DNA from 2 places in the Marinomonas sp. S3726 genome. Region 1 is predicted to be linked to the other one. Evidence: predicted binding sites of a transcription regulator. Region 1 holds the regulator's gene; the other holds the start of a gene.
The links. The regulator PhoB, encoded in region 1, activates phosphate uptake and scavenging genes when phosphate is short. The targets are predictions, from matches to a motif close to TGTCATANNNNTGTCANA.

Region 1 (7,292 bases):
TCATTATTCCAGTATTGATCGTTACGAACCATTTCCATTTTTTCGTTTACGATCCAAGAATCTAGCTTGTAAGCACCGTTACTAACCATATTGCCTGGTTTTACCCACTCATCACCGTATTTCTCGATGGTTTTACGAGGTGCAGGGAAAAGAGTTTGGTGTGATGTCATTTTTACGAAGTATGGAACTGGACGCTCTAGTGTTACTTCAAATGTGTAATCGTCTACAGCTTTAACACCTAGGCTTTTCACATCAGCTTTACTATTAATAATTTTAGATGCATTAACAATAGATGGAATTTCAACATACCAAGCGTAAGCAGAGGCAGTCACTGGGTCAACAGCACGCTGGAAGCCAAATACGAAGTCATGAGCAGTAACTGGCTCACCATTAGACCATTTAGCATCTTTACGTAGGTTGAATGTATAAACAGTGTTGTCTGCATTTGTTGTATAGCTAGTAGCAACACCTGGCGTTAGGTTGCCGTCGCCATCAAGGTTGTATAAACCTTCAAAAAGCTCACGAGTACGGTGAGAGCCTGGTGTTCCTTCTACTTTTTGTGGATCAAGTGTTGCAGGTTCTGCGCCACCACCACGAACAAGTTCTTGAACATCGGCTAGCTTAACGCCAGCAGGAACATCGGCAGCTTGAGTTTGTACTGCTCCGAAGGCTACGCTAAGTAACGCACTAGCGAGTAGAGTTTTTTTCAGGTTCATAAAAGGCCCCTTTAGTTAACTTAAGTTATTTATTATTAATGGTGCAATGTCTCTTAGACACTTAGCTTTTTTTTAGATCAGCAAATGTCTGAGTCTTGGATAGTTAACTAATTGGGTAAATGGCTCAATCGAAATTCCGCATTACGCTATACGCATAATAAAGGTTTAATCTAAAAAACGAATAAATAGGCTCATCTAAATCGGTTTGCAAGCGTGATAATTACAGGGAAGTTAGATAAAAATATGATAATGTCTATTTTCTAGAAAATTGATGGAACAAATTTGTGATATTGCAACCTTTTCAAGTAATAGGGGCTTACCTTAAAGCGTTACCTATTCTACTTTCATCTGGATTAAGGCTATTTATTCTGGTGCCTTTATTGGCGAATATGGGCCTGATGGCTCTCTTATATATGGTCGCTTTTAGCTATTTTGGTGATTTAACCGCTTATTTAATGAGTTGGCTTCCAGATTGGCTTTCGTTCTTAAGCTGGCTTTTTTACCTAGGTTTTAGCTTATTAAGTGCTATTAGTTTGTTTTACGCGTTTTCCATTGGCGTCAATATTATCGCAGCACCTTTCAACGGAATCTTGGCTGAAAAGGTAGAAGCTAGATTGTCGGGAGAGACGGTAGAGTCTGATTTAAATTTCCGTCAAATTTGCCTTTTGATTAGCCAAAGCATAGTGCGAGAATTACAAAAAATACTCTACTTTTTGCCTCGCTTTGTACTTTTGTTTATTCTGTCTATGATACCTGTAGTGAACATTATTACGCCTTTCTTATGGCTCTTGTTTGGCGCTTGGGTACTGGCAATACAATATATGGATTACTCGTTTGATAATAACCGAGTATCTTTTGCTGAAATGCGAGTAGGTTTAAGGCAGAAGCCTGTTTTATGCTGGTCTTTTGGCTTCATAGTAATGCTCCTATTACCTATCCCGTTTGTTAATTTTGTGGTCATCCCGTTAGCTGTGGTGGCCTCTACCATTCTTTGGTTTGATTCATTTAAAGCAAGTTATTCAAAGAGTGATAGCCTTGCACAAGATTTTGGAAATAAATAAATGGCTATAAAAATTCTAGTTGTTGATGATGCTTCTTTTACTCGAGATTTGATTCGTCGCACCTTAAAAAAACATTTCCCATCAGCTCAGTTGGAAGAAGCCGTTAACGGACGAAAAGCTCAACAACTTATGAATAAGGTCAAATTTGACATGATCTTATGTGATTGGGAAATGCCTGAAATGACAGGGCTTGAGTTACTTGATTGGTGCCGCCAGCAAGATAATTATAAAAAGGAAAATGTACCTTTTGTCATGATCACCAGTCGTGGTGATAAAGATCATGTGGTTGAAGCGGTTAAAACGGGCGTGACAGATTACCTAGGTAAACCTTTTTCCAGTGAGCAACTGGTAAATAAGATAGTGTCAGCAGCGAAAAAGCATAATTTAGATGGTGCCTTGATGGCCAAAGGTGCTAGAGGCTCAGGTGCTGAAAAAGAAGTATTGGACAGCTTAACAAAAGCGGCAACAGGCTCTGGCACTAAAGGTATGACAAGCCATACTTCTGGTTCTCTAGATGTGCTACTAGGTGGGAAAAGTCCTAAAGCAGCGACTGTCACTAAACCTAAAATTACGCATCCTAAAGTCACGACCAAAGACGTTAAAGTACCTAGCATGGTACGTTTTGCTGGTAAGCAGTTTAGAACCATGGTTATTCAGTTTAGCTGTACCGAAGCCAGTCTTTTGATTAAGAGTGATGATGTTATTCCAAGCGTATTGGATCAAGCCGTATTAGATTTAGAGTTCAAAGGTAAGGTAAACCGCCTGAATTATTATGTTCAAGGTGTGGCAACCACTGAAAAAAAACCAACCTCATCCTTTTTAACTGTGACATTAGGGTTAATTGATCAGGATGCAGAGAAAGAAAGCTTTATCAAAGCCTTGTTTGAAAGCTTGTAGCAAGGTGTTGAGCTTTAAGGGTTAGGCTGATAGATGACTAGATAAAGAAACAGCTAGCCCAAGTTACTTGGACTAGCTTACAAGATTTATGACGCGTCTTGATCTATGGTTTCCAATTCTGGTGGACTTGATTCTCTTACCCGTGTACGAGGGAAATGGCAGGAAAAAGTACTGCCAAAACCAAGCTGGCTACTAATATCTAACTTACTATCGTGGTGGTGCAAGACATGCTTCACAATAGACAGACCTAAGCCAGTACCAGCTGTATCTGACCCTCTTCCTTTATCTACTCTAAAGAAACGTTCTGTTAAGCGAGGGATAAATCTAGGGTCTATCCCTAAGCCATTATCCTGTACGCAGAAAACACCACCTTCTCTATTTACTTGCCAGCTAATATCTATCTCGCCACCATCAGGTGAGTATTTTAAAGCATTCACAACGAGATTAGAGAAGGCACTATAAAGTTCACTGTAACTGCCGAAAATAGCGCTCTCTTCATCTGCATCCCAGCTTAAAAAATGCTCGCTGGTGGTAAATACCTTCGCTGAATCACAAATTACCTGAATAAGATCACTGACATTATGCCATTGGTCAGAGTCTGCTCTTTGGTTACTTTCTAAACGTGAGAGTAACAGTAAGTCTTCGATCAGTAATTCCATGCGATTAGACTGAGTGTTCATATTCACCACGCCTTTTTGCATTCGCTCAGGCAAAGACTCTTTAAACATATCCAGTGTTTCCAGATAGCCCTTAATCACGGTGAGAGGCGTTTTTAGCTCGTGTGAGGCATTGGCAACAAAGTCTTTACGCATTTGCTCAAGCAAGTGCAGACGCGTGACATCACGAACAAAAATGAGGTGGTCATTTTTTGAATAAAGCGTGGTTTGAAACTCTAGAAAAGCCCCTTCTTTAGCAGGTGATTGGATTACCAAAGGGTCACCAAATCGCTTTTGGCTAAAATAGCGGAAAAACTCAGGGGTACGAACAATATTAGTAAGAGGCTGGCTTCTATCTGTTGGTTTAACTAAGCCAAGTAAATCTCCAGCAGAGGTGTTCCACCATTCTAGTCTGCCAGTGTTATCTGCCATGATAACGCCATCTTGTAATGCAGATGTTGAATCTTCAATTCTTGCTAGTGCTTGCTGCATGCGCTTTTTAGACTTTCTTTGTTTCTTTTGCAGTCGGTTAACTGCGTCAAAAACATCCCCCCAAATTCCAGAGGAATCCGGAGGTAGTGAGCGTCCAGAGCGGCGAATCCAGCTATGAAAGCGATAAAGTTCGTAATATTGCCAAGCTAAAAGTCCTAAAGCATATATAAATAGTAAAGGGAAAGTTTGCTCGCTCATTGTGCCAATAAATAGGCAAGTGAAAAAACCAAGTAAAAGTTTAACTGTGGCGCTTTTCCAAACTGTCTTCATATAGTTTTAAGCCAAACGTTTGCTTGAAAATCGATAACCTGTACCTCTAACGGTTTGAATAAGGTAATCATGGCTATCTCCTATCGCCTTACGTAAGCGACGAATGTGTACATCGACAGTTCTTTCTTCAACGTAAACATTCCCTCCCCAAACCTGATCTAACAGTTGAGCTCTAGAGTAAGCTCTTTCTTGGTGAGTGATTAAAAACTTCAATAAACGATATTCAGTTGGGCCCATTTCTAAAGGCTTAGAGCCAATCGAAACTCTTTGGCTTAGAGGGTCAAGTTTTAGACCATCAACCTCAATCGGTTCATCAACACCCTGAGGGTGAGCACGACGTAGTACCGCCTTAAGGCGAGCAACCAACTCTCGTGGTGAAAAAGGCTTGGTGATGTAGTCGTCAGCACCAGCTTCTAATCCTTGAATCTTATTGTCTTCTTCACTTTTTGCGGTAAGCATGATGACAGGAATTTCAGCTGTTAAAGCGTCTTTTTTAAGACGTCGTGTTAGCTCTATCCCACTGCCACCAGGCATCATCCAATCTACAAGGATCAAATCGGGTCTATGGTCCACGATTATCTCGTAGGCGGTACGGCTATTATCCGCTTCAAGGTATTCATAACCAGCCATCTCAAGAGCAATGGCAATCATTTCTCGAATTGATGATTCATCGTCAATTATTAATACTTTTTTACCGGTCACAGGATATATCCTCTTCTCTGGAACGGTTTAATTAAAACGATCAATTGTGACAGTTTAGTTAAAATGTCACAGATGACTTAATTTAGTGTACAAAAAAGCCTGCGATAAAACCTAAAAATACACATAATCCTATGCGGTTATTATCTAAAAATGATTTAAAACAAGCAGATCGCTCTCTTTTTCTTGCTTGCCAAAACTGTTGAAAAAAGAGACCCGCACAGACAAATAAACTTATAAAAAAGAAAGCGCCTAACTCTCTAATTACGCCTACCCAAACTAATAATGACAGGGTGAGCCCTTGTAACAAGAGAATAATAATAAGGTCATATTGAGCAAACAGTATCGCAGTGGACTTGATACCAACCTTAAGATCATCGTTGCGATCGACCATGGCGTAATAGGTGTCATAAGCGATTGTCCAAAACACATTCGCCATAAATAGCATCCAAAGTTCGATATCAGTTAAAGCACCGCCTTGTGCCACATAGGCCATAGGAATCGCCCAAGAAAAGGCTAAGCCGAGAAACAACTGAGGTAAGTGGGTGACCCGTTTCATGAAAGGATATAATGCCGCAAGCCCTAATCCGACAAAGGATAAAAGAATCGTTTTTAGGTCAGTAAAAAGGACAAGAACAAAGCTGATGAGACAGAGTAAAGCAAAGAAACCAAGGGCTTCTTTCTCACTGACTCTACCAGAAGGCAATGGGCGACCTTTGGTTCGCTCAACAAAACCGTCAACTTTACGGTCGGCATAATCATTAATCACACAACCAGCTGAGCGCATAGAAAATACCCCAGCAATAAAGATAATAAGTAAGTGCCAGTCAGGAAAGCCATCAGCCGCTAGCCACAAAGCCCACAAAGTTGGCCACAAGAGTAAGAGGGTGCCGATAGGCTTATCTAGTCTAGCTAACTCTGCTAAAGCAATGACTTTACTCATTATTCTTCCTTTAAATTTAAGAAGGGTTTGATGGCTGGAAAAAAGACTTCGTTGACCAGTATGCCTTGGCCATATTGATAAAAAACAGAACGTCTAGCCCAAGTTGGTTCGTTTATATGGGAAAACAAATTTGCTGGTAGTTGAGAGACTTCTATCTCTCCTCGTGTAAGGCCTTTATGCTTATAAAGAAAGCCTCCAAGAGGTTTGTTGCCTAACTTGGGCAAGTAACGCCAATGGCCTCTTAATGACCTTGCAGGGATGATAGAGCGCGCATAGATAATCGCCTGACCATCTACATTAAGTATTACCTCACGAATACGAGCAGCTTCACGTGCTTTTAAATTAAGCTTTTTTCTTTCTCTTTGGGTGGTTTGGCCCCAAGTGTCCGAAATAACATCAACTGTCAACTTCCCTAGAGTTTGAATCTTAGCGGTCAAGGATCCTTGCTCGGCTAGCCAAGGGAAGATAAAGGCAGGAATATTTTTGCTGTGAGCATGGCTTAACGATGACCAAACATAATCAAACTGTTTGGTCGCTGTGAAGTTTAATCTTGGGTTGCTGTTTGGCTGATCAATCATCGACATCAAAATAAGGATATTGTCCTAATAGTCTAAAAATTTAACCCGAACTGAAGAAAAGAGTGTTTCCTATTGAGCTCTAAGTGGCTTAGTTGCCATTAATTAAAGACACCATCAACTTAATATTCTCTGAGTTATCTTGTAGGTCTTGATAAAGGCTTTGTAGCTGCTTCTGATCTAGACCTATCATATCTTGACTAGCTTGAGAAATATCTTCTTTATTCAACAGGTTATGACAAACATTTAACATTCTCGCTATGATGGCATTTTCTCCATCATAGGCCAAATTTTTACTATAACGAATGCCATTACAGATGCCTGCTGGTAATTCCCAGTGGCGAAGTAACCAAGCACCAATTTGCTCTCTGCTGAGTTTAAGTAACTGTACTTCAACCAAGTTAGTTGGAAGGTGAGCGTTAATCTCAAGTTGGCGTGACAGGATATTAAAATGAGGCGGTAACACAGCCCCTATAGCGAGCAAACCAAAGTTATGCAGCAAGCCTGCTAGGTATGCATGCCCTAGCCTCGGACGCTTTTTAGCCGGCATAGCTTTGACCATAGCTTCCATCAGTGAAGCGAAGGAAACGGCTTCTAGCCAATAGTTGTCATAATGGCGAGGGCCGTTCTCTGGTACCGCGAGTGCTTTTCCCATAGAAAGACCAAGTGCCAAGTTCATAACCATATCAAAGCCTAATACGCGAATTATGGCATCTTCAACCGACTCAATCTCCCCAGGAGCCCCATAGTAAGGAGAGCTTGCCCAACTGACTACCTGAGCGGCCAAACTAGGATCAAGGCTAATCACTTCGCATAACTCGTCAGTGCCAGCATTTTCATCAGCACATAAACGTATGATGCGCTGTGATGATGCTGGTAAAGGAGGGAGTTCAAGAGTTTCTTCTAAACGTTGACGAAGGCGAATGGATTGAAAGCCACCCAAAGCATTTAACATGCTTTCTTCATCTTGTTCATGATTCTCG
Region 2 (7,292 bases), on a different contig from region 1:
AACCAACGCTCTGCAACCTCTGGAATTCGCCCAACGGCCTGAATATGATCCCATTTACCCAGCCCCATAGGAACACGTGCCTCTGCCAAGGAAACATCAAAGTCATAACCTCGTTTAAAGGCTTCCACAAAAATGGTTGTTGGCGCAAAGGACCCAAAATCAACCAAGGTGCCTGCCCAATCAAAAATAACAGCTTGTAACTTTTGCATTTTAAATCCTCTCGTTTATTTGCTATCAGGCTGAGCCCTAGCATCTATAAAAATCTAATGTCTATTAACAATGGCATATTAAAAACGGTCTATTTAAGAACCGTGAATTCAAGCTCTGACAAGGCTTGCTCTAAAATGGCTAGCGCTTCGCTTAATTCAGAACGAGTAATAATGAGAGGTGGACTAAGTTGCAGCACATTACCCTGACTCACCTTAAAACTTAGGCCTAATGCCAAACAGCGATACATCACTTGCTCAGCTTGCACCAGAGCGCGGGTTTTCTTTATAGGATCTGTTACTAACTCGATCCCCCATAGCATGCCAACGCCTCTAACATCGCCAATAATGGGAAATTTAGCCGATAACTCAGCTAATCTTGCTTTGACAAACTCATGATCTTGCCGTGTTTTTTCTAACAAATTATCCCTTTCAATCACCTCTATCATTGCCAATGCAGCAGCACAGCCTATGGGGCTTTTCTCATGGGTATAGTGGCCTAAAGACACTTGCTCAGCCGTGTTGTATTCATCCCTCGTCAGCATGGCGGCGAAAGGCACGACGCCTGCGCCTAAACCTTTACCTATACAGAGAATGTCTGGCTCTATGTCATAGTATTGATGGCTAAACCAATGTCCTGTTCGCCCCATGCCATTAGGAATATCATCTAATATCAAGAGCACATTATGGCGATCGCAGATTTCTCTTACTCGCTTCCAATAAGCCTTACTTGGCACTTGAACATCGGTATTACGCACAGCTTCTGCGATAAAAGCACCAACGCCCCCTTCTTTTTCAATCACATACTCTAAGTAGTCTGCATAATGAAGGTCACTACCATCGGGTGAAGGTAAAGCGCCACGATAACTTACCGCTGGTGGAATGCGCTCAACACCAGCCATCAATGGTCCCATGTTTTCTCTAAAACAGGCTTCACCACCGACTGAAATTGCATCCATGGAAGCGCCATGAAAACTGTCCCACAGTGAAATCACCTTGGCATTTCCTGTCACATGCCGTGCAAGTTTTAGCGCCATACCAACAACTGAAGTACCACCTGGCGCAAAAAGCACACGATTTAAAGACTCTCCAGCAATGCTAGTGAGCTTAGCTGCACAATCAACAGCGACTTGATGAGTAAAGCGCCTTGGAGCGAAAGGTAAATCAGCTAATTGAGTTTGTATTTTCGCTATCACATGAGGATGTCCATGACCTAACTGATGAACATTATTGCCATGAAAGTCCATGTATTTATGGCCAGCTAGGTCTTCTAAATAAATCCCTTTGGCAGCAACTAAGGCATCCAAGCAAGGTGTTGACATAGCCTGATGCAAAAAATGGCGGCTATCTTGTGATAGCAGATCCTTAGTTTTTTGATCGTGACTTTGTTCTATCCAGTCTTGTCTTGCAGCACTGGTATTTGTATCCCCTTCGCTGCAAGCACTTTGCGGATTAAGCGGTGAGATTTTCATATTCTATTTCAACCAGTACATAGCATTGCTGATGGCTAAAATAAGACGCTCAATATCCCTAGGATACACATCCCCGATATTGCCAATTCTAAAACAGTCCGCATCAGATACCTTGCCTGGATAAATAACAAAGCCTTGTTTTTTCAATGCATTATAAAAATCTTTGAACTTGTAACCTTGCTCTTTTGGTGAGTAAAAAGAGGTAATAATCGGCGAGTGATGGCTTTCGTCTAATAGACACTTAAAGCCCAATCCTTGCATACCTTCAACCAAGATTTTTTGGTTTTGTGAATAACGTTGATATCTGGCTTCTATACCACCTTCTTCCTCTAGTTCTAGCATAGCTTGAGCAAAGGCCCTTACCGTGTGAGTAGGAGAAGTAAAGCGCCACTTACCCTTGTTCGCTTCCATACATAACCATTGCTGATAAAGGTCTAATGAGAGCGATCTTGCTTGACCTTGGCAGACTTCTAATCGCTTTTTATTAGCAATCACAAAACCAAAACCTGGTACACCTTGGATACATTTATTCGCAGAACTAATGAGAAAATCTATGCCTAATTCAGACATATCAAGCGGTATACCACCAAAGCTAGACATGGCGTCTAAAATCATAACCTTGTCATGCTTTTTAACTGTCTCACAAACGGTTTTAACGGGATTCAGCATGCCAGTGGTTGTTTCACAATGCACCATGGCAACATGGGTAATCTGAGCATCTTGTTGCAAAACTTCATCTATCATGGCGGCACTTGGCATGGCCATTTCACCCAGCTCAAAGACATGACAATCTAGTTCTAAATAGCTCGCAATTTCTGCCATACGTGCCCCATAAGCACCGTTATTAACCACCAGCAATTTACCGCCTTTTGGTATCACAGTCCCAATCGTTGCTTCCACTGAAGCGGTACCACTTCCTTGCATCAAGGTCGCTGTATATTGTTCTGCATTTGATGCTGATACGGCTAATGAAACCAGTTTAGATCGTATGACCTGCACTATGTCTAAATTGTATTCATCATCCCAAGTACACCAATCTTGTAGCATGGCTTCACGTACTGTTTTTGTCGTTGTTAAAGGGCCTGGGGTGAGAAGTAAGTATTGATTTTCAAGATTTCGCATTCAAAAACTCCATTTGGTATATACCAGTTTGGAGAAACTATACTGACTCTTTCACTTTCTTGTAAAGCCATAAATGAAAATTTCATAAGAGAAGTATTTTAAATACTGTGTCTTTTAATGGATTTTGACACGATAAACTCATGATATATGCAATATCTCATTGTCATCAAAACTTAATATAATGACTTATCTTTGAAACATGAGTGTCATATTCCTTTTCTAGTATGAAACAAACAATCTGGTAAATACCAAAAGGAAAACTTATGAAAACCTTCTCTAAGCTCCACACGTCTTTATGTTTTAGTGTCACTTCTCTATGTGCTGCCATGTTCACTAGCTCACTTGCAAGTGCAAAAGAGCTAACTGTTTACACGGCTTTTGAAACAGAGCAACTTGCACCTTACAAAGCAGGTTTTGAAGCTGAAAACCCAGATATCACTATCCGTTGGGTGAGAGACTCTACTGGCATAATGACGGCAAAACTCTTAGCTGAAAAAAATAACCCTCAAGCAGAAGTCATTTGGGGGCTAGCTGGCTCTTCTATGGCTCTACTTAAAAACGAAGGCATAGTAAAACATTATGTACCACAGGGTTTGGCCGAAACTCGCTCCTATCTAAATGACCCTGAAGCACAACAAGCTTGGTTCGGTAATGATGCTTTTTTCAATGCCGTATGCTTTAACGAAAGAGTTGCTAAGACAAACAACTTACCTAAGCCAAACAGCTGGAAGGATTTAACTAAGTCGGTTTATCAAGGACATATTGCCATGCCAAACCCAGCCTCTTCTGGTACGGGTTATATGCAAGTCTCAACTTGGCTACAAACCATGGGAGAGCAAAAAGCATGGCAATTTATGCAAGAGCTTGATCAAAACATTGCTCACTACACCCACTCCGGCTCTAAACCTTGCGTACAGGCAGCTATGGGGGAAGTAGCAATTGGTATTTCTATGGCAAGCCGTGGTGCCAAGTTAAAGTCACAAGGTGCACCCATTGATATTCTTATGCCAAGTGAAGGCATAGGTTGGGAAGCGGAAGCGGTTGGTTTAGTAAACACTCAATCAGAAGCGGCTAAACGCCTTGTCGAGTGGTCTTTGTCTCGAAAAGCCAATGAACTTTACAGCCAATTCTATCCTATTGTGTCTCACAAACAGGTTAATAAAAAAGTGGCGAACTATCCTGACGTTGAAAAAGCCATGGTGAAATTGGACTTTAGCGCTATGGCACAAGGTAGAAGCTCCACACTGGCAATCTGGTCTCAAAAATTTGATGCCAAGTCTGAACCAAAATAAGGCTTTACATTTTTTGTGGTAAGCCACTTTTTTTGGCTTACCACAAAATTAAAAGTCTCTTAGCTAACGTCATCATGCGGTCACACAGCTAGCGTAAAACTCATCACCTACTAGACAAGAATAGGGACGCCCATGTCAGCCTACTTAAATATACATAAGCTCAATAAATCCTTTGCAAACTTTAAAGCCTTGGAAGATATCTCTCTTAGTGTTGAAGAAGGAGAGTTTATTTGTTTTTTAGGACCATCAGGCTGTGGTAAGACCACCCTATTACGCTGTATTGCAGGTTTAGAAATTGCAGACCAAGGCTATATTACTCAAGCAAGTAAAAATATCACTCGATTACCCGCAAGCCACAGAGACTTTGGTATTGTCTTTCAGTCCTATGCACTTTTTCCCAATTTGAGCGTTGCTGACAACCTTGCTTTGGCTCTCAAACAGCAAGGTCATAATAAAAAAGAAGTGCAAAAGAAAGTTAACCACTGGCTGTCTGTTATTGACCTCGCGGGTTCTGGCGATAAGTTCCCAAGCCAACTATCCGGCGGTCAGCAACAAAGAGTCGCACTTGCAAGAGCGCTAGCTTTATCGCCAGGGCTACTTTTACTCGATGAGCCTTTATCCGCGCTTGATGCCAAGGTTAGACATCATTTGCGTACAGAAATTTGCCAATTACAAAAGCAACTTGGCATCACCACTATAATGGTGACTCACGACCAAGAAGAAGCCATGGTAATGGCGGATAAAATTGTGGTGATGAATCACGGCAAGATAGAGCAGGTAGGCACTCCCAGTGAAATTTACCTAGAACCGGCCTCCCATTTTGTCGCTAATTTTGTCGGTAGTATGAACTTTCTCCCAGCACAACTTGGACAAGATAATGAATTTAGATTGGCAGGCCAAAGTTTTTCTCCACTTTGGCCTGAGTTTATTAGTGACTACATAGAGAATACAGAATCGGATGTTCAGCAATCTCTTATTTTAGGCGTTCGTCCCGAAGATATTCAATTCTCGAACATTGAAGAGAGCAACCAAAATCTTGCCTCTAACATCAGTTTTCCTATCAATATTCAATCGCTTACCTTTCAGGGTGCAAGTATTAAAGTTGACTGCCAACTTTTAAAAGATAAAGAAAAAAGAACTAGTGAAACAATAGTGCAGGAAATACAGGTCGAAATCCCTTTGCAAGAAAGCCTGAATTTAGATTTAAAAATTGGTGATCACAAGCAAATCTTCTTCCCCCACAACAAGCTTCACTACTTTCGTACTGAGATAAGCCAATGATAACAACTAAAATGAAAACAACAGGTGCTCAGGTACTGGATTATCATCTTGGTTATCAAGAGCAATCCACTACTCAAGAAACGACACTTGCTTCCAAGGAAGACACTCCTAGAAATATCCCTAGTAAGGATTTTCTTGACGCCTTTGTAACGATTGAAGAGAAAAGAGAACCGACTAAAACAAGCACCAGACAAAAAACATTTGCTCTTGAAACAAATCCAGCAACCAATCAAACGAGTTGGCTCTCGTTTCTTAACACTGATACCTTGATTAAGTTCACCTTAATTAGTCTATTGAGCCTAATGCTTTTCATCTTTACGGCTGCGCCACTTTTTAGCATGTTGCAAAAAAGTGTACTGGATAGCCAAGGAAGTTTTGTCGCACTAAGCAATTTTATCCATTACCTACAAAGCCCAACCCTTAGGCAATCCTTTATCACAACATTAACACTCGGGTTTTCGGTTAGTGGCATAGTTTCAGTTCTAGCCTTTGTTTATGCCTATGCGATTAATCGCTCTTGTATGCCGGGCAAAAACATTTTTGCAAATATTGCTTTAGGCCCTATTTTCGCCCCTTCACTGCTCCCTGCTATTAGTTTGATTTACTTATTTGGCAATCAAGGTTTAATAAAAGAGGTGCTATTAGGTCATTCGATTTACGGCATGATAGGCATAATGATAGGGCTTGTGTTTTGGTGTTTCCCCCACGCATTTATGATTATCAATACCGCATTAAAGACGACAGATGCAAGGTTATATGAAGCCGCATCGGCACTAAAATTGTCACCAATTAAAACCTTTTTTACCGTCACTCTTGCCACAGCAAAATATGGTCTAATTAGTGCGTTTATGGTGGTTTTTACCTTAGCTGTTTGTGATTTTGGTGTTGCTAAAGTAATAGGTGGAAATGTAAACGTGATGGCCACAGACATATTTAAGCAAGTGGTCGGTCAGCAGAATTTTTCAATGGCAGCGGTTACCAGTGTGTTATTACTCTTACCCGCACTTATTACCTTCATCTTGGACAATAGAGTACAAAAGAAACAACAGCAGCTCTTTAGCTCTAACTCAATTGTTTATAAGCCTAAACCAAATATGAAGAAAGACCTCGCCTGCTTCGCTTTTTGCAGCACCATTGCTTTACTGATTCTTTGTATCTTGGGGATGGCGTTATATGCTTCCTTGGTCAAGTTCTGGCCCTGGAATATGAGTATTAGCCTAGATAACTACCAATTTAGCCAATTCAGTGTATACGGCTGGCAGCCTTACTTCACTTCGCTCAAACTAGCTAGTTTAGTTGCTATTATTGGCGCTTTGCTTATCTTTGTTGGTGCTTATTTACTAGACAAGGGGCAGTTGAACAAAGGCCTAAAACAAGTATTACAAATGCTTTGCTTACTGCCTATGGCCGTACCTGGCATGGTACTTGGTTTGGGTTATATCTTCTTTTTTAATCACCCAAGTAATCCTCTTAATTTACTATATGGCACCTTAGCCATTTTAGTCATCAATACGCTGGTTCATTACTACACAGTGGGACATCTCACGGCATTAAGTGCATTAAAACAACTGCCACAAGAGGTTGAATCTGTTGCAGCCTCTCTCAAGGTTCCTCAATATAAGATTTTCTTTAAAGTCACCTTGCCTGTGTGCTTTCCTGCGATTTTAGACATTGGTATTTATCTGTTTATCAATGCCATGACGACCACCTCTGCCATCATCTTCTTATATTCAAGTAATACGCTCCCTGCTGCTGTTGCTGTATTGAATATCAGTGATACAGGTAACTTGGGGGCAGCGGCGGCCATGGCCAGTCTTATCATGCTCACTTGTGTACTCGTAAAAATAGTCCACGGACTGTTACAACAGACCTTTTATTCTAAGTTTCAAGCTTGGCGTCAACCTAGTTAGCTTTTCAGG

Region 2: the regulator PhoB is predicted to act here: its motif matches at 2,962-2,979, upstream of TW85_RS12435 (putative 2-aminoethylphosphonate ABC transporter substrate-binding protein).

What each region holds. Positions count from the first base shown of each region.
Region 1 is NZ_JXYC01000004.1:142,280-149,571, reverse strand. Features, by position in the region: gene TW85_RS01855 (ABC transporter substrate-binding protein) at 1-716, opposite strand, end outside; gene cysZ (sulfate transporter CysZ) at 1,001-1,777, shown strand; gene TW85_RS01845 (response regulator) at 1,778-2,674, shown strand; gene phoR (phosphate regulon sensor histidine kinase PhoR) at 2,761-4,092, opposite strand; gene phoB (phosphate regulon transcriptional regulator PhoB) at 4,099-4,794, opposite strand; gene ubiA (4-hydroxybenzoate octaprenyltransferase) at 4,877-5,734, opposite strand; gene TW85_RS01825 (chorismate lyase) at 5,734-6,318, opposite strand; gene TW85_RS01820 (HDOD domain-containing protein) at 6,401-7,292, opposite strand, start outside.
Region 2 is NZ_JXYC01000013.1:3,974-11,265, forward strand. Features, by position in the region: gene phnX (phosphonoacetaldehyde hydrolase) at 1-209, opposite strand, end outside; gene TW85_RS12425 (aspartate aminotransferase family protein) at 299-1,678, opposite strand; gene phnW (2-aminoethylphosphonate--pyruvate transaminase) at 1,682-2,800, opposite strand; gene TW85_RS12435 (putative 2-aminoethylphosphonate ABC transporter substrate-binding protein) at 3,064-4,092, shown strand; gene TW85_RS12440 (putative 2-aminoethylphosphonate ABC transporter ATP-binding protein) at 4,225-5,373, shown strand; gene TW85_RS12445 (putative 2-aminoethylphosphonate ABC transporter permease subunit) at 5,370-7,283, shown strand.